DNA from 3 places in the Brevibacillus sp. AY1 genome. Region 3 is predicted to be linked to each of the others. Evidence: predicted binding sites of a transcription regulator. Region 3 holds the regulator's gene; each other region holds the start of a gene.
What was found. Region 3 encodes LexA, which represses DNA repair genes until DNA is damaged. Its sites were predicted from a motif close to CGAACATATGTTCG; they were not measured.

Region 1 (3,278 bases), on a different contig from region 3:
GATGACACCTTCTCCTCTCACCTGCGCAAAATCGCGCACACGCTTGAGCAGGCGATTGGAAACACGCGGGGTTCCTCTGGATCTTTTGGCGATTTCCTCAGATCCCCCTTCGCGAATTTCCACCTGCAGGATATCTGCCGCACGCGACACGATAAAGGAAAGCTCCGGCACCGTATAAAACTCCAATCGATTGACGACGCCAAATCGATCTCGAAGCGGTGCAGACAGCATCCCTGCCCGGGTCGTTGCCCCCACCAGCGTAAAAGGCGGCAAATCCAGTCGGACACTGCGTGCACTCGGCCCCTTGCCAATGATGATGTCCAGCGCAAAATCCTCCATCGCTGGATAGAGCACTTCTTCTACACTGCGGTTGAGCCTGTGAATCTCATCGATAAACAGAACGTCCCCTTCTTGCAGATTGGTCAGGATGGCTGCCAGATCTCCTGGCCTTTCGATAGCTGGTCCCGACGTGGTGCGGATGTTGGCGCCCATTTCGTTGGCGATGATTTGCGACAGCGTGGTTTTTCCCAGTCCTGGTGGCCCGTACAACAGCACGTGATCCAACGACTCTTTGCGCATTTTGGCCGCTTCAATAAAGATCTTCAGGTTTTCCTTTACCTGCTGCTGACCGATATACTCATTTAGATAACGCGGACGAAGGCTCAGCTCCGCCGCATCCTCTTCCCAGTTCATATGCGTCGTAATGATCCGCTCATCCATGATTCTACCCCCTCATGAGCAAAGCCAGCCCTTGCTTGATGAGCGACTCTACGCCATCGCCACCCTTTGCTTTTTCAGATAGCGCGTTTCTTATTTTTTGCAGCTCTGTGTCTGAATAGCCGAGAGAAGTCAGCGCATCGAGCGCTTCGTTCAGTGCCGACACTGCCTTTTCCCCTTGCGCCAGCTCTCCAGCTGCAACGTCTAAGAACGCGGAAGGTGTATAGCCTACTAACTTGTCCTTCAGATCCAAGATCATGCGCTGTGCCGTCTTTTTGCCGATACCCGGAAACTTCGTTAAATAGGTGACGTTTTCTTGTTGAACTGCCATGACGATTTGCTCTGGGGTCGCTGCCGCTAGGATGGCCAGTGCGCCTTTTGGACCAATCCCGGTGACGTCAAGCAGCTTGCGAAACAAGTCACGTTCGTCACGGCTGGCAAAGCCGTAGAGCAGGATAGCGTCTTCCCGAACATGATGATGGGTATGAAGCCGAGTCCTGCTCCCTTCGAAACGAACAAATTGATAAGGATTGGGACAGAAGATCCGATAACCAATCCCGTTTGCCTCCACCACTATGTATTCTGAATCCAGATAGCACAACGTGCCTTCTACGAAATCAATCATCGGCGAACCCCTTCCGAAATCGAAATGAAAGCGCGGAATTGTGCATGGGTAATGGCAATTCCCAATGCGTCCGCTACATCGTCAGGCTTTGGCACTTCCTTGAGCCGAAGCAAGAGCTTGGTCATTTCCTGTATCTGTTTTTTCTCTGCTCCACCGTAGCCGGTCACTGCTTGCTTGACTTGCATGGGGGTATATTCATAGACAGGCACTCCCGCCATCTCGGAGGCAAGCAAAATGACACCTCTCGCCTGGCCGACTGTAAAAGCTGTCGTCACATTTTTATTAAAGAATAGCTTTTCCACAGACACTTCATCCGGACGGTACGTCTCGAGCAGACTTTGCATCGCCTCGAAGATCTGTTTCAGTCGAAGCGGCACAGGCAATCCTGCCTCCGTCTGGATACTGCCATATTGCACGGGGCGAAGCTGGCTTCCCTCTTTATCCACCACGCCAAAGCCGACAATGGCAATCCCCGGGTCAATTCCTAAAATACGCATAGCCCACTCTCCAACGTGCAAAAGATGCAAAGATTCTTTATCTACTGTATCACAAAGCACTGCAAAAGCGAACGTGTATTTCCATAAGATATCCACGGGTCTCCACATCCAGGATGTAGGAGGAAAAAGAAAACCCCGCTCCTCGTAAAGAGCGGGTTGTACGGCGTCACCTAGTGTTTGTTCATTCCAAGCTGATCAGCCTCATCATGCAGCATGTGTGCATAATCGTCCACATTGTCTCGCATCTCATCGCGAATCAGATTGATTCGGCGATAATCAAGCTTGTTGTGACCTTGGTTGAGCTGGACGTACAAACGCTGGTGGAACTGGTCCTTGTAGCTTCCTCTCGGCATTGAACCCATGCGAAAAGTACCCTCCTTAGACCGCCGTATGAAATCAGTATGGCGTAACCCGCATTCGCTTATGTTGGCAAGATTTGCAGCTATTCGCCTACTATAATCAGCGCAGACTACGGAGTGGAGGTGATGCCCGTTGCGTATCGTGGCACGAGTACTTTTCTTGCTCTGTATGTTTCTTTGGGTGTTGCCGGTTGCACCCATCGCGAAGGCTAACTCGGTACTGGATGTCACCATCACCATTTTCGTATCGCCCCAGTCTTCCTTTTTATCGAGTATCACTTTTCATGCGGACAAGACTTTTACAAAGCAGGTTTTACGCGCCAGGCCTGTGAAGACTGCCTTTCATCCACACTGGATTCGCGCCTCAATGACCATGCACCATCGTACTTATCTATACGATCATGATGGACGGTTGTTTGATGCCGAGCGAAAAACCATGCTCATCATCCCGGATCAGGTCAAGCACCAGATCGAGCAGTACGTTCAAATCGTAGAACAAGCTCACTTTGGAAATCCCCTATTTTCTTACCTCACTGAACGAGCATGATGAGCACACGCTTCGGATGACGACTTCTGGTGAAGCGTCTCTGCCCGAAGCTCTCCTCTACGTGAAATCGATCAAGCGTCCGAAGGAAATCGCGCCTGCTGCGGCAGAAGGCCTCTCTTTCGTCGCCATTTCAGTTCCTGTTGATTACGTAGCGCAATCCGGTCGAGATAAATCAGGTCATTGGCTCTTTCTCCTGCACCGTCGGGCACCTTGGGAACGTTGGCAAATCGTTCATGTCGAAATGGAATAACCCTGTATCAACACAAACCAAAAAGGCTGTCCAGCCTGGGCAGCCCTTTTTATTCTTCTTCACTTAGCTGAAATTCTCCATACGTAGACAAAACGCTGTTGTATTCCGCCAGATCTCGGATGCGAATACCTCGCTTCAGATTGTCGACCTCTTCCTTCGATAAGCTTGCCTCCATTTTTGCCGTGTTGATTCGATAGAAGGCTTGGACCACTTCTTGCTCCTTGGGAAGACCGTGGAACAAAGTCAGCATTCCGTCTTCATTGATCCCAAAGTGACCGTTTTC
Region 2 (3,278 bases), on a different contig from region 3:
CATTTGAATCTCGCGACGGCGCTCCGTCTCGCGGATCGCGGCTGTCATGGAATCCGTCATCTTGTCTGCATACATGATGACGCGTCCTTCCGAGTTGCGTGCCGCACGTCCAATCGTCTGGATCAGCGAACGCTCGTTGCGCAGGAAGCCCTCTTTATCCGCATCGAGAATCGCAACCAGTGAAACCTCTGGCAGATCAAGACCCTCACGCAGCAGGTTGATCCCCACCAGCACATCGAACTCACCCAAGCGCAACGAACGCAAAATCTGCATCCGCTCGATGGTCTTGATATCCGAGTGCAAATAGCGCACCTTGATACCGATTTCCTTCAAGTAATCAGTCAGATCCTCCGACATTTTCTTCGTCAACGTCGTGACCAGTACCCGTTCGTCTTTGGCAATCGTCGCCTGAATTTCACCGATCAAATCGTCAATCTGTCCTTTGATCGGACGAACCGATATCGTCGGGTCGACCAGCCCTGTCGGACGGATCACCTGCTCTACCACTTTCGGGGTATGCTCCAGCTCATAGGGGCCAGGTGTTGCGGAGATATAGATCGCCTGCGGTACCTTTTCTTCAAATTCAGCGAACTTCAACGGTCGGTTGTCCCTGGCAGACGGAAGGCGGAAGCCGTGCTCCACCAAGACATCCTTGCGCGCACGGTCGCCATTGTACATCCCACGCACCTGCGGCAAACTGATGTGCGACTCGTCGATCAACACCAGGTAATCCTCTGGGAAGTAGTCCATCAACGTGTAAGGCGCATGGCCTGGAGGGAGTCCGGTAAGATGGCGCGAATAGTTTTCAATACCGGAGCAAAAGCCCATCTCCATCATCATCTCGATGTCGTAGCGCGTACGCTGTTCCAACCGCTGTGCCTCCAGCAGCTTGCCTGCTTCACGAAACTCTGCCAGTCGCTCCTCCAGTTCAGCCTCGATGTTTGCCACAGCCAACTTCAGTTTTTCACTGCGCGTGACATAGTGAGAAGCCGGGAAAATAGCAACATGATCACGCTGTCCCAGAATTTCCCCGGTTAGGACATCGATCGAAGTGATTCGCTCAATCTCATCACCAAAAAATTCAACACGAATCGCCTGCTCTCCATGTGACGCAGGAAAAATCTCCACAACATCTCCACGCACGCGAAAGGTTCCTCGAACAAAGTTGATATCGTTGCGCGTGTACTGAATGTCTACCAAACGATGCAGGATTTCGTCGCGTCCCTTTTCCATTCCGACCCGTAGCGAGAGCAGCAGCTCTCTGTACTCTTCAGGAGAACCCAAACCGTAAATGCAGGAAACAGAGGCAACAATAATCACATCGCGACGCTCAAACAGAGAGCTGGTAGCTGAGTGACGCAGCTTATCGATCTCCTCGTTCACACTGGAATCTTTTTCAATATAAGTATCCGATTGGGGAATGTACGCTTCTGGTTGATAGTAGTCGTAGTAGCTGACGAAATATTCCACAGCGTTGTTGGGGAAAAATTCCTTGAACTCCGCACATAGCTGGGCTGCCAGTGTTTTGTTGTGCGCCATGACCAGTGTCGGTTTGTTCACCTGGGCAATCACCTGGGCCGCTGTGAATGTTTTTCCCGTACCCGTCGCCCCCAGCAAAGTCTGGTGTCGCTTGCCTGCCCGTACGCCCTCGACCAGCTCGGCAATGGCAGTAGGCTGGTCACCGGATGGCTGATACTCCGATACCAATTCAAAACGATCCATTCCCTCGTTCATCTCCTCGTTGCCTATCTTTTCTCATTTCCATTATAACACAATTCCGGGGATGTTAAGCCGGAAATTCGAACAAACGTTTGTCTTCACACTTCATCCTGATTTTCCGATAGTAATAATGAAATCATATTTATGTCCTCACAAGACCCGCCAATTTCAGGGAGGATCGTTATGTCTGACAATACCGTAAAAAACAACCCTTATATACAACCCCATATGAGCTATCAAGGCAAAAAGGAGTTCTCCACAGAGCTTGACAACAATGCCTTCATGAAGCTTTTACTGGAGCAGTTGAAGCATCAGGATCCGATGTCTCCGATGGACAACTCGCAGTTCATCCAACAGACCAGCATGATGACCATGGTCGAAAAAATCACCAAGATGGCAACGCTGATGGAGCAATCCAACAACAGCATGCTCACGTTGGAGAAATACGAGCAGCTGGTTGGACGCACCGCCACCTACACCCTGACGACCGCAGATCCTGTAACCGGTGAAACTTCCACCGAGACCAAGGAAGGCAACATCGAAGCCGTCTACATGGATAATAACAAGATCTACTTCCGTCTTGCCGGAGAAACCACTCCGATTCCTCTCACCGACATTAAAGGACTGGAATCCCAGGGCATGGCCGGAAATGCAATCGACAGCAGTGTGAAGTTCATGGAAATGATCGGCAGCACCGTTTCCTACAAAACCACTACGCAAGTGGAAGGAAGCGAGCCTGTTGAGGTCATAAAGGACGGCGTCATCACCGGCTTCTCGATGAAAAACGGCGTGGCTCAATTCCAATTGGATAACGGCGCCACCGTCAAACTGGATGAAATCACGGGCATGTCCGTAAACCCGGATAACCAAGCCATGAGCAGCTCGCTGCAATACGCCCAAATGATCGGATTCTTCGTCACCTACAACCAATCGACTACCAACACAGACGGTACCACCTCTTCCGAAGAGGTGTCGGGCATCATCCAGGCTGTCAGCATGAAGAATGGACTGATCGAATTCGTGCTGGAAGACGGCAAAAAAGTGTCACTTCAGCAAATTACCGGCTACGAAGCACAAGCCTAAAAGCAAAATCCGCACTCCACCGATCGTTGGTGAGTGCGGATTTCTCTTTCTGTAAAAACGTTTGAAAGGTTATTCCTTGACAGTAACCTTGCCTGTCAAAGCATCTACCTGAATGGTTGCATCCATCTTCTGTTCTCCACCGCAGAAGCAATGGGCCTTTGTTTGGCGGAACGACAAGTCGTAAGCCAGCTTCCAGGTGACAGCTCCTGTTTCTGGATGGGTCATTTGGACGTAAGTCAGCTCCAATGGATACGACTTCAGCAACTGATTGACGGCAGCCTGCTGAGGAATGGATTTGGAGGCTTGCTGGAATACCATATCACTCGGGCGATTCACGGTGAACTCCTCGATTGCACCGGTCATGCCTTGAATGGAAATCGTGTACATCCCTTCTTCCAAGAGCTGACCTTCCCGATAGACAGGCGTACCGTTGACGACCATATCTGCTGTGATGAGTGTGGTCTGTTCGTTGCCTA
Region 3 (3,278 bases):
ACCCTCCATCCAAAACGTGACAACCTCCAGTGAGAAAGTGGAAAACGTCGTAAACCCTCCCATCAAGCCAGTTGCGAACAAGAGGTACAATTCCGGAGAAAGCACTCCCCGTTCCTTTCCCCAGACCGCAAATACGCCTATACAAAATGATCCAACGATGTTTACGATCCAAGTTCCATACGGCCAACCGGGTTGATTGGCCACCAATGACAGTGCGTAACGCAACAACGAACCGACGGCACCGCCAACCGCTACTGCTAGCCACCCCATTGCTTCTCCTCCATTCGTGAAGAATCACAACCTTGCCCGATCCATTATTCATAGAAAAAGACACCCAAGCCTCATGCGTGGATGTCTGTTGAATATCGGTATCTGTTATCTTACTGTTTTGGACCGTTTTCTTCAAGGTCTTCTACGTAACGAATGGAATCCAAATTAGCTCGCAACGAAAGCTTAACAGCGTCGATATATTTTTGGCGAAGTGCTTTTTGCTCGCTTTTCTCTTCATCCGACAATCCCACTTCGCGAGATTTTTTGGAAAGCTCGTTAATACGTTTGATTTCTGCGTCAGTTACCACCGCTGGTTCCTCCCACTTTGCAGGTATGCCGCTCTATTATACCACACAGCCTATCCAGCGCAAATCTAAGAGCCGTCTAAGATTGAGGGATCGGAATCAGCAAGGTCTGGCCTGGATAGATCACGACATCTTCCAGTTCATTGATGACCTTGATCTCTTCTACTAATCGCTGCACATCCATGTTCGCTTCTTCCTGATATCGTACTGACAGCTTCCACAGGCTGTCCCCCTCACGTACTGTCACCTCTTGTACTATGAGAGAAGGAGCGCTCGCAACTACCGCTTCATTTTCTTTTCCTGCAGAGCCTTCTGCCACCGAAACAAACACCAGTTCGGTCAACAAGTAAAAAAAGAGAGAAAAAGTGATGAGAAAGAGAATAGCCTGTCCTCTCGTAACACCAAATCGCACTCGGCGTACTTCCTTTTTGGCAAATCGGTTATGTAAATGAGTAGCATGCATGATTAACCCTCCTGCAAACGTACGTTCTGTTTTCTTGATCTCATCATAAATGCGAACACTTGTTCATGTCAAGCGCATTTGACAAACTTTTTCTAGCAAATCGAGAAAAAAGTCGAACTTATGTTTGTCGAACGCAAGATCCCATGGTACAATATAGAAAACATGTTCGAGAAAACAGAGGTGTTTTCATGTCAAAACTATCCAATCGGCAACAAGCCATCATCGACTTCATTCGCAAGGAAGTTCGTGAAAAAGGGTATCCGCCGTCTGTCCGCGAAATTGGCGAAGCTGTCGGACTAGCCTCCAGCTCCACTGTACACGGCCATTTGGCACGACTGGAAAAAAAGGGCCTCATCCGTCGCGACCCTACCAAGCCAAGGGCGATTGAATTATTGTCCGAAGAGGATCGCTTTCAAGACGATTTTGAAGATTTTGTGGTTCGTGTTCCTGTCATCGGTAAAGTTACGGCTGGTCAGCCAATTACTGCGATCGAAGAGGTGGAAGAGTATTTTCCACTTCCAGAGAGCATCGTCACAGCGGACAAGGTCTATATGCTGCGAGTCTCTGGTAACAGTATGATTGAAGCGGGTATTCTGGACGGCGATTATGTGATTGTTCGCCAGCAAAGTGTTGCGAACAATGGCGATATCGTTGTTGCTATGACCGAAGAAGACGAAGCGACTGTAAAGCGATTCTTCAAAGAAAAAAATCACTTCCGCCTGCAACCGGAAAACTCGACGATGGAACCGATCATCCTGGACACTGTAACTATCTTGGGCAAAGTGATCGGTGTCTATCGATTGATGCATTAATTTCACATTAGAAAACTTGGCTACGGCCAAGCTTTTGGCGGAGCCTTAGTTGCACTTATACTATCTTCCGCTAATCTTTTTAGCGCTTTAGCGCACTTAAACTTTCCGATCGTACAAAAAAGACAGCCTCGGCTGTCTTTTTGCTTTCCTCCATTCGATTTGCATCCTCAGATCGCGAGGAAAAACCAGATGATCATTGCAATTTGAATGACCACTTTCACTACCGCACTGCTGAGAAATCCGATTAGGGATCCCACTCCTGCCTTTACTGCTCGCTCAATAGGCTGATTTTGCAAAAGCTCCACAACAACTACCAGTACAAACGGCAATATGATCATCCCAAATGGCGGAAAGATAAAGATCCCCAGAATGATCCCTACAACGGCAGCGAACGACGACCACTTCGATCCACCGTATCGTTTGACAAAATACATATTGGTCAAAAGATCCGCACCATACATCAGTATACTTAACACTACCATGCCCCACCAGAAGGATGCTGGCAATCCCTCTCCAGGTCCCGCCACAAAAAAGTGGTAAAGTAAAAATCCTCCCCACAACAGCACCGTATCAGGAAGCACAGGCAAGAATATTCCAGCGATGCTTAATAGGAAGAGAGCCACGATGATAACCCACAGCAGTATCTCCATGAATTGCACTCCTTTCTTCTAGTGGTATACGAACCAACCCTCTTCTTCGTTGCATGTTGTGCCTGCTTCTAGAAAAAGAACATCTATTTATTATGGAAGCCCTATGCGATAATACCACTTAGGATTCTGTGGTTTTCATGGGATAATGGTTCATTATTTCCTTTTACATCTGCAAAAATAGATTCAGAACATAAAACGAGAGTCGTTTTTTGGGGGAGATCAACATGTTTGAGCTTTCAACATTGGGAACATTCATCGCGTTCGTGATAGGCCTATTCTTAATCCCTGGCCCTGCTGTGCTGCTTACGATCACTCGTACCGTGCAGGGTGGACGTAGAGCTGGCATTCTGGCTGGACTGGGCATTGCCACAGGCGATTTGATCCATACGCTCTTTGCTGCATTGGGACTGTCCGCGATCCTGATGCACTCAGCACTTGCATTCAACATCGTCAAGTATGCCGGGGTCATTTACTTATGTTATCTGGGAATTCGCGCGATCATGGAGAAGCCGCAGGATGACAATCAGGAAGTCTCTGACTCCGGTACGAAGGATGTCACATCTTTTAAAGCCTACTGGCAGGCAATCGTAGCAGAGGTCCTTAATCCGAAAACAGCATTATTCTTTCTGGCCTTCATCCCACAGTTTGTTCATCCGGAGCGCGGAGCATCCTTTATCCAGTTCATGGTTTTAGGTCTGATCTTCGTCGGACTTAGTGTGCTGTATACATCCCTCATCGCATGCAGTATCCGCCCACTTGGCGTTTTGGTCAAAAAAAT

Region 1: ruvC (crossover junction endodeoxyribonuclease RuvC) is a predicted target of LexA. The motif match lies at 1,908-1,921, and genes of this name have one in related genera.
Region 2: uvrB (excinuclease ABC subunit UvrB) is a predicted target of LexA. The motif match lies at 1,801-1,814, and genes of this name have one in related genera.

The regions. Positions count from the first base shown of each region.
Region 1 is NZ_JAFLPN010000001.1:19,712-22,989, reverse strand. Features, by position in the region: gene ruvB (Holliday junction branch migration DNA helicase RuvB) at 1-720, opposite strand, end outside; gene ruvA (Holliday junction branch migration protein RuvA) at 725-1,342, opposite strand; gene ruvC (crossover junction endodeoxyribonuclease RuvC) at 1,339-1,839, opposite strand; gene JZI27_RS00120 (hypothetical protein) at 2,010-2,201, opposite strand; gene JZI27_RS00115 (hypothetical protein) at 2,332-2,745, shown strand; gene JZI27_RS00110 (hypothetical protein) at 2,762-2,995, shown strand; gene JZI27_RS00105 (BofC C-terminal domain-containing protein) at 3,045-3,278, opposite strand, start outside.
Region 2 is NZ_JAFLPN010000017.1:62,181-65,458, reverse strand. Features, by position in the region: gene uvrB (excinuclease ABC subunit UvrB) at 1-1,722, opposite strand, end outside; gene JZI27_RS14745 (flagellar hook assembly protein FlgD) at 1,903-2,802, shown strand; gene JZI27_RS14740 (hypothetical protein) at 2,872-3,278, opposite strand, start outside.
Region 3 is NZ_JAFLPN010000021.1:32,166-35,443, reverse strand. Features, by position in the region: gene crcB (fluoride efflux transporter CrcB) at 1-270, opposite strand, end outside; gene JZI27_RS16385 (DUF896 domain-containing protein) at 381-578, opposite strand; gene yneA (cell division suppressor protein YneA) at 655-1,038, opposite strand; gene lexA (transcriptional repressor LexA) at 1,227-1,850, shown strand; gene JZI27_RS16370 (DUF456 domain-containing protein) at 2,018-2,500, opposite strand; gene JZI27_RS16365 (LysE family translocator) at 2,725-3,278, shown strand, end outside.